DNA from 2 places in the Enterobacter sp. AC1 genome. Region 2 is predicted to be linked to the other one. Evidence: predicted binding sites of a transcription regulator. Region 2 holds the regulator's gene; the other holds the start of a gene.
The links. The regulator Fur, encoded in region 2, represses iron uptake genes when iron is present. The targets are predictions, from matches to a motif close to ATAATAATGAGAACNACTATCAA.

Region 1 (7,936 bases), on a different contig from region 2:
GTCTAAAGAAAAATTTGAACGTACAAAACCGCACGTCAACGTTGGTACTATCGGCCACGTTGACCATGGTAAAACTACCCTGACTGCTGCAATCACTACCGTTCTGGCAAAAACCTACGGTGGTTCTGCTCGTGCATTCGACCAGATCGATAACGCACCAGAAGAAAAAGCTCGTGGTATCACCATCAACACTTCCCACGTTGAATATGACACCCCGACTCGCCACTACGCACACGTAGACTGCCCAGGCCACGCCGACTATGTTAAAAACATGATCACCGGTGCTGCGCAGATGGACGGCGCGATCCTGGTTGTTGCTGCGACTGACGGCCCAATGCCTCAGACTCGTGAGCACATCCTGCTGGGTCGTCAGGTAGGCGTTCCTTTCATCATCGTGTTCCTGAACAAATGCGACATGGTTGATGACGAAGAGCTGCTGGAACTGGTAGAGATGGAAGTTCGTGAACTGCTGTCTCAGTACGACTTCCCAGGCGACGATACCCCAATCGTTCGTGGTTCTGCTCTGAAAGCGCTGGAAGGCGAAGCAGAGTGGGAAGCGAAAATCATCGAACTGGCTGGCTTCCTGGATTCTTACATCCCAGAACCAGAGCGTGCGATTGACAAGCCATTCCTGCTGCCAATCGAAGACGTATTCTCCATCTCCGGTCGTGGTACCGTTGTTACCGGTCGTGTAGAGCGCGGTATCATCAAAGTTGGTGAAGAAGTTGAAATCGTTGGTATCAAAGAGACTGCTAAGTCTACCTGTACTGGCGTTGAAATGTTCCGCAAACTGCTGGACGAAGGCCGTGCTGGTGAGAACGTTGGTGTTCTGCTGCGTGGTATCAAACGTGAAGAAATCGAACGTGGTCAGGTACTGGCGAAGCCAGGCTCAATCAAGCCACACACCAAGTTCGAATCTGAAGTGTACATCCTGTCCAAAGACGAAGGCGGCCGTCATACTCCGTTCTTCAAAGGCTACCGTCCACAGTTCTACTTCCGTACAACTGACGTGACCGGTACCATCGAACTGCCAGAAGGCGTTGAGATGGTAATGCCAGGCGACAACATCAAGATGGTTGTGACTCTGATCCACCCAATCGCGATGGACGACGGTCTGCGTTTCGCAATCCGTGAAGGCGGCCGTACCGTTGGCGCGGGCGTTGTTGCTAAAGTTCTGGGCTAATTAATTATCCCCGAATAAAAAAAGGACGCTTCGGCGTCCTTTTTTGTTTTCTGTCGCTAAGGATTTGTCACAAAATTCCGCATTTTTTGCCCGCTCCCGCCCCGTATTCCGGCGCTTGTGCTATTGTAATCATAACCATTCTCACTTACACTTTGCGCATATTTTGAACGGGAGTCTCTATGTACGTTTGTTTATGTAATGGTGTAAGTGACAAAAAAATACGTCAGGCCGTTCGCCAGTTTCAACCTCAGTCATTTCAGCAGCTTCGCAAGTTTGTTCCGGTTGGAAATCAATGCGGTAAATGTGTACGTGCTGCGCGAGAGATCATGCAGGACGAATTGATGCAGATCCCGGAATACAAAGAGATCGCGTAAGCGCCTATCTTTTTTTTGACATCCCTGTAGCCCGATCTACGCTTCAATGAGTGGAAGCGGAGGGACTATATAATGAAAGGTGATGTTAAAATCATAAGTTATCTCAATAAATTATTGGGAAATGAGCTTGTCGCAATCAACCAGTACTTTCTTCACGCAAGAATGTTCAAAAACTGGGGACTTAAGCGTTTAAACGACGTTGAGTACCATGAGTCGATTGATGAAATGAAACACGCTGATAAATATATCGAGCGTATTTTATTCCTTGAAGGCATTCCTAACCTGCAGGATCTCGGAAAGCTGGGCATCGGAGAAGACGTCGAAGAGATGCTTCGTTCCGACCTTAGGCTGGAACTTGAAGGTGCCAAAGATCTCCGTGAAGCCATTGCCTATGCCGACAGCGTACATGACTACGTCAGCCGCGATATGATGATCCAGATCCTGGCCGATGAAGAAGGTCACATTGACTGGCTGGAAACGGAACTGGATCTGATTGCTAAAATCGGCCTGCAGAACTACCTACAGTCGCAGATCAAAGTGGAAGAGTAACCACCGTCTTCCAGCCTACGCATAAACCCGCTGCCGCCAGAAATGGCCCAAAAGGCAGTGGGTTTTTTAATGCCCCTTTATCAGGCGTGAGAAACGAAAATACAAGAATGCTAAGTAGCGCCATAAGCGCAGCGAGTAACGCCAGCGAGGGCAGCATGCACCAGCCATGCCATGCACCAAGCGCCGCCAGGTATTTTACATCGCCATATCCCATCCCTTCACGCCGGCAGATAAACCGATACCCCCAATAAATAATGGCAAAGCCGATATATCCAGCCATCGCACCTACTACCGCACTCGGCAAAAAATCAGGGTGGACACAGAGCTGAAAGAGCAGGCCCGTCCATAGCAGCGGGCAGAGAAATTTATCGGGAAGCAGTCCGTAGCGAATATCTGCACGGACAAGAAAGGTAGTCAGCGAAAAATAGACCAGCAAAAAGGGGAGGGTGGTTAACATGGAAAAGGCCTCAAAAGGGTTTGAGCGCATACTCGTTATAATCGGCCTGGCCGGCAATCCAGAAAAACGACAATTGCGTAGGGGCTCCAGACAAAGCATTGAGAAGGGATACATTGCGTAAAAAGTTGTGCGCCTTTACGCATACTGCGCCTCAGGCGCTTAATTTCTAAACGGCACTTGCGTCTTGCCCAGATTTACGTATAATGCGCGGGCTTGTCGTAATTGACGGCGGGTTCAATCAGAACCAGAGTAGCTCATTTTGTTACTCAACAATGCTCCCAATTGGGGGGCTACGTAAGAACGGTTACACTCTCCCATCAATCGTAATGGGTTTGAGGAGTAATCATTTTCGTTTATAAAATAATTGGAGCTCTGGTCTCATGCAGAACCAAAGAATCCGTATCCGCCTTAAAGCGTTTGATCATCGTCTGATCGATCAATCAACCGCGGAAATCGTCGAGACTGCTAAGCGCACTGGTGCGCAAGTCCGTGGTCCGATCCCGCTGCCGACCCGCAAAGAGCGCTTCACCGTTCTGATCTCCCCGCACGTCAACAAAGACGCGCGCGATCAGTACGAAATCCGCACTCACAAGCGTCTGGTTGACATCGTTGAGCCAACTGAGAAAACCGTTGATGCTCTGATGCGTCTGGATCTGGCTGCCGGTGTAGACGTGCAGATCAGCCTGGGTTAATCAGGTCATCGAGCGATTGAGAGGTTGATACAATGATTGGTTTAGTCGGTAAAAAAGTGGGCATGACCCGCATCTTCACTGAAGATGGCGTTTCTATCCCAGTAACCGTAATCGAAGTTGAAGCAAACCGCGTTACTCAGGTTAAAGATCTGGCTAACGATGGCTACCGCGCTGTTCAGGTGACCACTGGTGCTAAAAAAGCTAACCGTGTAACCAAACCAGAAGCGGGTCACTTCGCTAAAGCTGGCGTAGAAGCTGGCCGTGGTCTGTGGGAATTCCGTCTTGCTGAAGGCGAAGAGTTCACTGTAGGTCAGGACATTAGCGTTGAGCTGTTTGCTGACGTTAAAAAAGTTGACGTAACCGGTACCTCTAAAGGTAAAGGTTTTGCTGGTACCGTTAAGCGCTGGAACTTCCGTACCCAGGACGCTACTCACGGTAACTCCTTGTCTCACCGCGTTCCGGGTTCTATCGGTCAGAACCAGACTCCGGGCAAAGTGTTCAAAGGCAAGAAAATGGCAGGTCAGCTGGGTAACGAACGTGTGACCGTTCAGAGCCTGGACGTAGTACGTGTTGACGCTGAGCGCAACCTGCTGCTGGTTAAAGGTGCAGTTCCGGGTGCAACCGGTAGCGACCTGATCGTTAAACCAGCTGTGAAGGCGTAAGGGGATAGCAATGGAATTAGTATTGAAAGACGCGCAGAGCGCGCTGACTGTTTCCGAAACTACCTTCGGTCGTGATTTCAACGAAGCGCTGGTTCACCAGGTTGTTGTTGCTTATGCAGCTGGTGCTCGTCAGGGTACTCGTGCTCAGAAGACTCGTGCTGAAGTAACTGGTTCTGGCAAAAAGCCATGGCGCCAGAAAGGTACCGGCCGTGCGCGTTCAGGTTCTATCAAGAGCCCGATCTGGCGTTCAGGTGGCGTGACCTTCGCTGCGCGTCCACAGGACCACAGTCAAAAAGTTAACAAAAAGATGTACCGCGGCGCGCTGAAAAGCATTCTGTCCGAACTGGTACGTCAGGATCGTCTGATCGTTGTCGAATCATTCTCTGTAGAAGCGCCTAAAACTAAGCTGCTGGCACAGAAACTGAAAGACATGGCTCTGGAAGATGTGCTGATCATCACCGGTGAGCTGGACGAGAACCTGTTCCTGGCCGCACGTAACCTGCACAAGGTTGACGTACGCGACGCGACTGGTATCGACCCGGTTAGCCTGATCGCCTTCGACAAAGTCGTAATGACTGCTGATGCTGTTAAGCAAGTTGAGGAGATGCTGGCATGATTCGTGAAGAACGTCTGCTGAAGGTGCTTCGCGCACCGCACGTTTCTGAAAAAGCGTCTACTGCGATGGAAAAAACAAACACCATCGTTCTCAAAGTTGCTAAAGACGCGACCAAAGCAGAGATCAAAGCTGCTGTGCAGAAACTGTTTGAAGTCGAAGTCGAAGTCGTTAACACCCTGGTAGTTAAAGGGAAAGTTAAACGTCACGGACAGCGTATCGGTCGTCGTAGCGACTGGAAAAAAGCTTACGTCACCCTGAAAGAAGGCCAGAATCTGGACTTCGTTGGCGGCGCTGAGTAAGTCGGAGGAGTAATACAATGGCAGTTGTTAAATGTAAACCGACATCTCCGGGTCGTCGCCACGTAGTTAAAGTGGTTAACCCTGAGCTGCACAAGGGCAAACCTTTTGCTCCGTTGCTGGAAAAAAACAGCAAATCCGGTGGTCGTAACAACAATGGCCGTATCACCACTCGTCACATCGGTGGTGGCCACAAGCAGGCTTATCGTATTGTTGACTTCAAACGCAACAAAGACGGTATCCCAGCAGTTGTTGAACGTCTTGAGTACGATCCGAACCGTTCCGCGAACATCGCGCTGGTTCTGTACAAAGACGGCGAACGCCGTTACATCCTGGCCCCTAAAGGCCTGAAAGCTGGCGACCAGATTCAGTCTGGCGTTGATGCTGCAATCAAAGCAGGCAACACCCTGCCGATGCGCAATATCCCGGTTGGTTCTACCGTTCATAACGTAGAAATGAAACCAGGTAAAGGCGGTCAGCTGGCGCGTTCCGCTGGTACTTACGTTCAGATCGTTGCTCGTGACGGTGCTTATGTCACCCTGCGTCTGCGTTCTGGTGAAATGCGTAAAGTCGAAGCAGACTGCCGCGCTACTCTGGGCGAAGTTGGCAATGCTGAGCATATGCTGCGCGTTCTGGGTAAAGCAGGTGCTGCACGCTGGCGTGGTGTTCGTCCTACCGTTCGCGGTACTGCGATGAACCCAGTCGATCACCCACATGGTGGTGGTGAAGGTCGTAACTTTGGTAAGCACCCGGTAACTCCGTGGGGCGTTCAGACCAAAGGTAAGAAGACCCGCAGCAACAAGCGTACTGATAAATTTATCGTACGTCGCCGTAGCAAATAATTTTAGAGGATAAGCCATGCCACGTTCTCTCAAGAAAGGTCCTTTTATTGACCTGCACTTGCTGAAGAAGGTAGAGAAAGCGGTGGAAAGCGGAGACAAGAAGCCCCTGCGCACTTGGTCCCGTCGTTCAACGATCTTTCCTAACATGATCGGTTTGACCATCGCTGTCCATAATGGTCGTCAGCACGTTCCAGTCTTTGTTACCGACGAAATGGTTGGTCACAAACTGGGTGAATTCGCACCGACTCGTACTTATCGCGGCCACGCTGCTGATAAAAAAGCGAAGAAGAAATAAGGTAGGAGGAAGAGATGGAAACTTTAGCTCAACATCGCCATGCTCGTTCTTCTGCTCAGAAGGTTCGCCTTGTTGCTGACCTGATTCGCGGTAAGAAAGTGTCGCAGGCCCTGGACATCCTGACCTATACCAACAAGAAAGCTGCGGTATTGGTCAAGAAAGTACTGGAATCTGCCATTGCTAACGCTGAACACAACGATGGCGCTGACATCGACGATCTGAAAGTCGCGAAAATTTTCGTAGATGAAGGCCCAAGCATGAAGCGCATTATGCCGCGTGCGAAAGGTCGTGCAGATCGCATCCTGAAGCGCACCAGCCACATTACTGTGGTTGTGTCCGATCGCTGAGACTCTGGAGACTAGCAATGGGTCAGAAAGTACATCCTAATGGTATTCGCCTGGGTATTGTAAAACCATGGAACTCTACCTGGTTTGCGAACACCAAAGAATTCGCTGACAACCTGGACAGCGATTTTAAAGTACGTCAGTACCTGACTAAGGAACTGGCTAAAGCGTCTGTATCTCGTATCGTTATCGAGCGTCCAGCTAAGAGCATCCGTGTGACTATTCACACTGCTCGCCCTGGCATCGTTATCGGTAAGAAAGGCGAAGACGTAGAAAAACTGCGCAAGGTCGTAGCGGATATCGCTGGCGTTCCTGCACAGATCAATATCGCTGAAGTTCGTAAGCCTGAACTGGACGCTAAATTGGTTGCTGACAGCATCACTTCTCAGCTGGAACGTCGCGTTATGTTCCGTCGTGCTATGAAGCGTGCTGTACAGAACGCAATGCGTCTGGGCGCTAAAGGTATCAAAGTTGAAGTTAGCGGCCGTCTGGGCGGCGCGGAAATCGCACGTACCGAATGGTACCGCGAAGGTCGCGTACCGCTGCACACTCTGCGTGCTGACATTGACTACAACACCTCTGAAGCGCACACCACTTACGGTGTAATCGGCGTTAAGGTATGGATCTTCAAAGGTGAGATCCTGGGTGGTATGGCTGCTGTTGAACAACCGGAAAAACCGGCTGCTCAACCTAAAAAGCAGCAGCGTAAAGGCCGTAAATAAGGAGCGTCGCTGATGTTACAACCAAAGCGTACAAAATTCCGTAAAGTGCACAAAGGCCGCAACCGTGGTCTGGCGCAGGGTACGGATGTTAGCTTCGGCACTTTCGGTCTGAAAGCTGTTGGCCGTGGTCGTCTGACTGCACGTCAGATCGAAGCAGCACGTCGTGCAATGACCCGTGCAGTTAAGCGTCAAGGTAAGATCTGGATCCGTGTATTCCCGGACAAACCGATCACCGAGAAGCCACTGGAAGTTCGTATGGGTAAAGGTAAAGGTAACGTGGAGTACTGGGTTGCCTTGATCCAACCGGGCAAAGTCCTTTATGAAATGGACGGTGTTCCGGAAGAGCTGGCCCGTGAAGCCTTCGGCCTGGCAGCAGCGAAACTGCCTATCAAAACCACCTTTGTAACTAAGACGGTGATGTAATGAAAGCAAAAGAGCTGCGTGAAAAAAGCGTTGAAGAGCTGAACGCTGAGCTGCTGAACCTGCTGCGTGAGCAGTTCAACCTGCGTATGCAGGCTGCAAGTGGCCAGCTGCAACAGACTCACCTGCTGAAGCAAGTGCGTCGCAATGTTGCACGCGTTAAGACTTTACTGACTCAGAAGGCGGGTGCGTAATGACCGATAAAATCCGTACTCTGCAAGGTCGTGTTGTTAGCGACAAAATGGAGAAATCCATTGTTGTAGCTATCGAACGTATTGTGAAACACCCGATCTACGGTAAATTCATCAAACGTACGACCAAACTGCACGTACATGACGAGAACAACGAATGTGGTATCGGCGACAAGGTTGAAATCCGTGAATGCCGTCCACTGTCCAAGACTAAGTCCTGGACGCTGGTTCGCGTTGTAGAGAAAGCGGTTCTGTAATACAGTACGCATTCTCAATACGAATAAACGGCTCAG
Region 2 (7,936 bases):
TGGCAGCAAAAGTCAGATTAAACTGGAACCTTGCAGCCGGGCGGCAGAATGGTCAACATGATACCCTAACCTGACATACGTAAAAAAAGAACTTTGCCATGAAATTGAATACCCGAGCGCAAACTGCACAATCGCCGAACAATAATTCTCCCATCGTACTGGTTCACGGGCTTTTTGGCAGCCTGGATAACCTGGGCGTGCTGGCGCGCGATCTGGTTACCGACCACGATATTTTACAGGTCGATATGCGCAATCACGGTCTTTCCGGGCGTTCAGACGAAATGACCTACGCCGCGATGGCACAGGATCTGCTGGATACGCTGGACGCCAACGGCCTGCAGAAGGTAACACTCATCGGGCATTCAATGGGCGGCAAAGCGGTAATGGCCCTGACGGCGCTTGCGCCGGAACGTATTAACGGCCTGGTGGTAATTGATGTCGCGCCCGTGGATTATGACGTCCGCCGTCACGACGAGATTTTTGCTGCCATCAATGCGGTCACTGAAGCGGGCGCTGCGACCCGCCAGCAGGCGGCTGCGGTCATGCGTGACCATCTTGATGAAGAAGGCGTCGTGCAGTTCCTGCTGAAGTCGTTTGTTGACGGACAATGGCGTTTTAACGTGCCGGTGCTCTGGGCGCAGTACAATAATATCGTGGGCTGGGAAACGGTACCTGCCTGGCCACACCCTACCCTCTTCATTCGTGGCGGTAACTCTCCTTATGTTACCGACGCGTACCGCGACACCTTGCTGGCACAATTCCCGCAGGCGCGCGCCCACGTGATTGCCGGGGCCGGACACTGGGTTCATGCTGAAAAACCTGATGCCGTGTTGCGCGCCATTCGCCGCTATCTTGCTGATACTGCAAATTGATTAAAAAGAGAGCGACTGGAAGGCTGCGGGCTTCCAGTCGTTGGCGTGCCGTTTTTGGTGATGTATGATGGCGCGCTTATCGCCCGGGCATTAGCAGGGCGGCGTGTTTCCCCCGAAGTCTCAGAATCATGGCCAAAGAACAAACGGACCGTACGACACTAGATCTGTTCGCGAATGAGCGTCGACCGGGACGACCCAAGACGAATCCGCTCTCGCGCGATGAACAGCTGCGTATCAATAAACGCAATCAGCTTAAACGCGATAAAAATCGTGGGCTTAAGCGTGTCGAACTGAAGCTTAACGCCGACGCCGTCGATGCGCTTAACGAGCTGGCTGACGCGCGGAATATCAGCCGCAGCGAGCTCATTGAAGAGATGTTGATCGCCCAGCTTGAGACGTTACGCAGCCAGGCATAAGTCTGAAAATCCCCTTTATCGCCCTTTTCATGTAGCACAGAGTGCAGTCCTGCGCGATAGCTGTTTCCGCAGGGTTGCCAGTTCTGCTATTATTGCCCTTATCCGTGGCCAAATTGCGCCACCATACTATTAAGTTTCAAGAGGTTATTTTACTCATGGCAATCATCGGCATTTTCTTTGGCAGTGATACCGGCAATACCGAAAATATCGCAAAAAACATTCAAAAACAGCTCGGTAAAGACGTTGCTGATGTGCATGACATCGCCAAGAGCAGCAAAGAAGATCTCGAAGGCTATGACATTCTTCTGTTGGGTATTCCAACCTGGTACTACGGTGAAGCCCAGTGCGACTGGGATGATTTCTTCCCGACGCTGGAAGAAGTCGACTTCAACGGAAAGCTGGTCGCCCTGTTTGGCTGCGGCGATCAGGAAGACTACGCCGAGTACTTCTGTGACGCGCTGGGGACTATCCGCGACATCATTGAGCCGAATGGCGCAGCGATCGTTGGCCACTGGCCAACTGCCGGTTACCACTTCGAAGCGTCTAAAGGCCTGGCCGATGACGATCATTTCGTGGGTCTGGCCATTGATGAAGACCGTCAGCCAGAGCTGACGGCAGAGCGCGTTGAGAAATGGGTTAAGCAGATCCGTGAGGAACTGCACCTGGACGATATTCTTAACGCCTGATTTCTTCCGCGGCGCAGCGGCGGCTGCGCCAGTGCTCCAGGTCAAACCGATTAAATTAATCGCTACAATCTTTTAACTTTTTCGTCCAGACCTGTACAATGTCTCCCTGATAAACGTGGTTTTCCTTTGAACAAGTTTGTTGGTGATACCACGTTTTTATAAGCATATTTTGCCTGAGACTTGCAGTTTTCATTTAGCCATGGCAGTTCTATAATGAGACGCATTATCCCGGGTGCATTTTCTGTCACTTCCTACAGAAGTGAATCGTTTAGCAACAGGACAGATTCCGCATGACTGACAACAATACCGCATTAAAGAAGGCTGGCCTGAAAGTTACGCTTCCTCGGTTAAAAATCCTCGAAGTGCTTCAGGGTCCAGACAATCACCATGTCAGTGCGGAAGACCTCTACAAACGTCTTATCGACATGGGTGAAGAGATTGGGCTGGCTACCGTCTATCGCGTGCTGAACCAGTTTGACGACGCGGGCATTGTTACCCGTCATAATTTCGAAGGCGGTAAATCTGTTTTCGAACTGACCCAGCAGCAGCACCACGATCACCTGATCTGCCTCGATTGCGGCAAGGTCATTGAATTTAGCGATGATTCCATTGAATCACGTCAGCGTGAAATCGCCGCGCGTCATGGCATCCGCCTGACCAACCACAGCCTGTACCTTTACGGTCACTGCGCTGAAGGCGACTGCCGCGAAGATGACCACGCGCACGACGCAAAATAATCAGTATTCATACTCTGAGCCAGCCGCAAGGTTGGCTTTTTTTTTTCCTGTTTTCAGGCATAAAAAAGCCCGGTAAGCTTAGCGCCACCGGGCATGATAACAGCAGGTTAATTACTGTTACTGCTGCGGATCTCTTTCCAGATCTGGTCGCAACGCTTCGCCACTTCCTGATCGTTACCGGTTTTACGCGCCTGGATACAGGCCTGGTAATCCATCACGCGAACATTTTCCTGCGTTGCGAACTGTTCATGCGCTTTCTCTTTTTTCAGCACATTCAACACGCTCTGGCAGGCCTGAATTTTCTCCGGCGAGCCTTCAGCGGTATTGATGCACGCGCTGTAGGCCTCCTTGAGACGGGAGTCTTCTTGAGGGGCCTGAGTCTGAGCACACGCCACCAGCCCCGACGCCAGCAGCGCGACAATTACGATTTTTTTTATCATGTGCAGTCTCCGGTCCGGCGGGCGCTAACCCGCCGGACGATTCATCAGAAGATGGTGAACGGTGCGATAACCATGAATTTCACGTCACGTTCGTCCTGGAAGATGTTGCCGTAACCGCCCGCATAGCTCGGGATATCGGAGTGGTTGTCATACTGGGTGAAGTGCAGTTTGAACATCGTGCCTTTCGCGCGACCATCCTGCAGGGTATAGATAGCATCCAGGCTGTAGGAGGACTCTTTCAGACGATAGTTTGGATCGTAGTAGGCATCCGGTGTTGCCATATCGGCAGGTTTTGCATCCCAGGCGTAAGCGTAAGAGGCACCCACGGCCCAGCCAGGCAGATTCCAGTTTTTGAGGTCATACATTGCGCCGAAGAAGACCGCTTTCTCGCCGTCGGCGTTGAAGTCGGAACGGTTATCCCACCAGATATCCAGGCGGCCGTTGGACGATGCATAGGTCGGGGTCATACGCTGCAGGAAGTACCCCTGCTGCCCTTCCGCCTTAACCCATGTGCCTTCCAGGCGCAAATCAACCTGACCGACCTTGTAGCCGAAGGTCAGCGCCTGTAACCACGCGGTGCCGTCATAAATATCATTGACGCCACCGTTGCTGACCTTGTCGCGCGTACCGTAGAACTGGTAGCTGGTGCTCAGCGGGCTACCCGCGACATCAAACTTATAGCTGGCCTTGGCAAAGTACTGATCGACATAATCTTGCGCCTGGCCAAATGCGGCTTCGAGAACCAGATCGTTTTTGAAGTCGTATTTCGCACCCAGCGAGTGCAGATAATCTACTTTGGTTTTCTTATCGTTCTGGTAGAACTTGTCCATTTCGATGTGCCATGGTGCTTTATACTCGTTGGTCCACATATAAGAGAAGCTCAACGCACCCGCATCACCGTAGTCAAAGTTCGCCCCGGCTTCTGCCCCCTGATAGGTACCCGGCATAAAGCTCCAGTGCGGCGCTAACAGCGTCTGGCCGGTTGGCTGAATATAGCCACCGCGCGCCCATACCGGGCCGTATTTAAATTTCGCTGCGGCCTTATAAAGGCTGATTCCGCTCTTATCCCCGGACCAGTCTTCTTTATAGGCTTTGTTGCTGGAGGAGAAGGCAATTTCGTTCGGGTGGCCGCTGTCGCCGTTTTCCGCCATTTCGATTGCGGTGAACGCAGCAATATCCAGACCGAACATATCCGCGGCATAACCCGACTGGAAGTCCAGGTTGGCGTTCCAGGTGGAGTGAGAAAGGTTAGTTTTGTATTTGTCTTCAGTGACGTCTTTACGGTCACGTTCACGCTGCCAGTAATAAATACCGCCCGTGAGGGTAGAATCTTCGATGAAACCCGCGGCTTTCGCCTCTGGTGTAACGACCAGGCCCGACATTGCTGTCACACCGGCAATAGCCAGCGCCAGCGCACTACGTTTGCCACTGAACGTACGCATAGATTATTCCTCTTTGACGAATTAAAACGCCTGAAACGGCGAAAATAAAAAAGACCAAATGGTCAGGGGTAGTTATAAATACCCTCGAATTAACTACCGTCTTTAGGTTATTTTTCGCGACGCGAATTATCAATGCTTTTCAGCGGACAAAAGTCAGGATTATGACGAAGTGCACATAATTGGTAGTGCTTTGTAACATTTACCGGAGGGCGAGATTTGGCGGGGCAAGCCATTAAATTTCAGAGGGTAAGATCGTTAATTGCTGTTACTTTTTACAAATTGCGTATTGATGATAAAAAACAAACTTTTTTCAGAAAAATAAGTAGCACCACATTGACCTGATATTTTCCACGATATTATTACCCCCCTGCTTTAACGATATGATCGTTAAATAAAAAAACGCCGCAATAAGCGGCGTTTGTCTCTCATTGACCAATGCAGCGTTATTATTCGCCGATTTTGGTCCAGGTATCACGCAGACCCACGGTACGGTTAAATACCGGTTTTTCCACCGTGCTGTAACGGCTGTCCAGGCAGAAGTAACCTTCACGCTCGAACTGGAACGCTTTACCCGCTTCAGCGGCTTTCAGGGAAGGCTCCGCATAACCCTGCTTGATCACCAGAGATTCCGGGTTGATGGTCGCCAGGAAGTCTTCAGCAGCACCCGGGTTTGGCACGCTGAACAGACGATCGTACAGACGAATTTCCACCGGCAGCGCGTGGGATGCGCTCACCCAGTGAATAACGCCTTTCACCTTGCGGCCGTCCGCCGGATCTTTACTCAGCGTTTCAGCGTCATATGAACAGAAGATGGTGGTGATGTTACCTTCCGCGTCTTTCTCTACGCGCTCTGCCTTGATGACGTAGGCATTACGCAGACGCACCTCTTTACCCAACACCAGACGCTTGTACTGCTTGTTGGCTTCTTCGCGGAAGTCAGCGCGGTCGATCCAGATTTCACCGCTGAACGGCACGTCACGGCTGCCCATTTCCGGCTTATTCGGATGGTTAGGCATGGAGACCAGCTCGCTTTCACCCTGCGGATAGTTCTCGATAACCAGCTTCACCGGATCGATGACCGCCATCGCGCGCGGTGCGTTTTCGTTGAGGTCTTCGCGAATGCAGGATTCCAGAGAAGCCATTTCAATGGTGTTGTCCTGCTTGGTCACGCCGATACGTTTGCAGAACTCACGAATAGACGCGGCAGTATAACCACGACGACGCAGACCAGAGATGGTCGGCATACGCGGGTCGTCCCAGCCCTCAACGTGCTTGTCGGTCACCAGCAGGTTCAGCTTACGCTTGGACATCACGGTGTATTCCAGATTCAGACGAGAGAACTCGTACTGACGCGGATGCACAGGAATGGTGATGTTATCCAGTACCCAGTCATACAGACGGCGGTTGTCCTGGAACTCCAGCGTACACAGGGAGTGGGTGATGCCTTCCAGCGCATCGCTGATGCAGTGGGTGAAGTCGTACATCGGGTAGATGCACCACTTGTTACCGGTCTGGTGGTGTTCAGCAAATTTAATACGGTACAGCACCGGATCGCGCATCACGATGAACGGAGACGCCATATCGATTTTGGCACGCAGGCAGGCTTTGCCCTCTTCGAAGCCACCGGCACGCATTTTTTCAAACAGCGCCAGGTTCTCTTCCACGCTGCGATCGCGGAACGGGCTGTTTTTGCCCGGTGCGGTCAGCGTACCGCGATATTCACGGATCTCGTCAGCAGACAGCTCGTCGACGTACGCCAGACCTTTGTTGATAAGCTCTACCGCATAGGCGTACAGCTGATCAAAATAGTCAGAGGAGTAGCAGATATCGCCAGACCAGTTGAAGCCCAGCCATTGCACGTCGTTCTTAATGGACTCAACGTATTCGATGTCTTCTTTTACTGGGTTGGTGTCATCGAAACGTAGGTTGCACTGCCCCTGATAGTCCTGGGCAATGCCAAAGTTCAGGCAGATAGATTTTGCATGCCCGATATGCAGGTAGCCATTTGGCTCCGGCGGGAAGCGGGTATGAATTGTGGTGTGCTTACCACTGGCCAGATCTTCATCGATGATCTGACGAATAAAGTTACTCGGGCGGGCTTCTGCCTCACTCATCGTGGATTCCTCAAAGCGTAAACAACGTATAACGGCATATGATCTTATAAGCCGGACGTAGTGACAACCCTTAAAACGGCTCTGAAGAAAATAATGGGGGCATTTGCTGCAAAAAAAAGCGGCGGAGGATATCCCCCGCCGCTTAAGGCATGACTCTACTCAGGAGCGATTACTTGCCTTTAATCTCATACAGCGGCGTTTGACCCGCAACCACCTGACCTTTCGCCTGGATGACCAGGCCACTGAAGTCGTCGATGTTGCTGCAAACCACCGGGCTTATCATGGAGCGCGCGTTGGCGTTCAGGAAGTCCAGATCCATTTCCAGAACCGGCTGACCGGCCACCACTTCAGCGCCCTCTTCCACCAGGCGAGTAAAGCCCTGACCGTTCAGCGCAACGGTATCGATACCCATGTGGACAACGATCTCCGCGCCATTTTCGGTTTCGAGGCAGAACGCGTGGTTGGTGTTGAAGATTTTCACGATGGTACCGGCAGCAGGAGACACAACGGTTTTGTCCGTTGGTTTCACCGCAACACCGTCACCGACCGCTTTGCTGGCGAACGCTTCATCAGGCACCTGCTCAATCGCAACGACCTCACCGGTGACGGGAGATACCAGCGCGGCAACCGTTTTGGCGTTAGGTACCGCCTGCGGTTTTGCAGCAGCAGGGGCCGCAGCGGGCGCAGCGCTTGCTTCAGCGGCTGCAACCGGGCCGGTCGTTTTCATTGCGTTGGCAATTTTTTCCGCAACGAAGCCGACGATAATCTGCACGCTGGTTTTGTTCAGGCGGATAACACCGGACGCGCCCAGGCGTTTTGCCAGCGCTTCGTTTACCAGAGAAGAATCTTTCACGTTCAGACGCAGACGGGTGATACAGGCATCAATGCCGGTCAGGTTGTCAGAACCGCCAACAGCTGCAATGTACTGACGCGCCAGGCCTGATACGTCCTGATCCTGAACACCGCTCACGTTCACATCCTGACCATCCGCTTCGCTACCGGCCACGGCCAGTTCACGACCCGGGGTCATCAGGTTGAATTTGGTGATAGTGAAACGGAAGACCATGTAGTAGATGGCGAAGAACACCAGACCTTGTGGGATCAGCATCCACCAGTGGGTTGCCAGCGGGTTACGGGAAGAAAGCACCATATCCACCAGACCCGCACTGAAGCCAAAGCCCGCAATCCAGTGCATGCTTGCCGCGATAAACACGGAGATACCGGTCAGC

Region 1: the regulator Fur is predicted to act here: its motif matches at 1,306-1,328, upstream of bfd (bacterioferritin-associated ferredoxin).

The regions. Positions count from the first base shown of each region.
Region 1 is NZ_JBNDIZ010000008.1:19,480-27,415, reverse strand. Features, by position in the region: gene tuf (elongation factor Tu) at 1-1,183, shown strand, start outside; gene bfd (bacterioferritin-associated ferredoxin) at 1,363-1,557, shown strand; gene bfr (bacterioferritin) at 1,630-2,106, shown strand; gene M2433_RS19635 (prepilin peptidase) at 2,090-2,563, opposite strand; gene rpsJ (30S ribosomal protein S10) at 2,944-3,255, shown strand; gene rplC (50S ribosomal protein L3) at 3,288-3,917, shown strand; gene rplD (50S ribosomal protein L4) at 3,928-4,533, shown strand; gene rplW (50S ribosomal protein L23) at 4,530-4,832, shown strand; gene rplB (50S ribosomal protein L2) at 4,850-5,671, shown strand; gene rpsS (30S ribosomal protein S19) at 5,688-5,966, shown strand; gene rplV (50S ribosomal protein L22) at 5,981-6,313, shown strand; gene rpsC (30S ribosomal protein S3) at 6,331-7,032, shown strand; gene rplP (50S ribosomal protein L16) at 7,045-7,455, shown strand; gene rpmC (50S ribosomal protein L29) at 7,455-7,646, shown strand; gene rpsQ (30S ribosomal protein S17) at 7,646-7,900, shown strand.
Region 2 is NZ_JBNDIZ010000002.1:398,486-406,421, reverse strand. Features, by position in the region: gene ybfF (esterase) at 99-872, shown strand; gene ybfE (LexA regulated protein) at 1,001-1,288, shown strand; gene fldA (flavodoxin FldA) at 1,444-1,974, shown strand; gene fur (ferric iron uptake transcriptional regulator) at 2,265-2,711, shown strand; gene chiQ (ChiQ/YbfN family lipoprotein) at 2,819-3,148, opposite strand; gene chiP (chitoporin ChiP) at 3,196-4,593, opposite strand; gene glnS (glutamine--tRNA ligase) at 5,040-6,707, opposite strand; gene nagE (N-acetylglucosamine-specific PTS transporter subunit IIBC) at 6,877-7,936, opposite strand, start outside.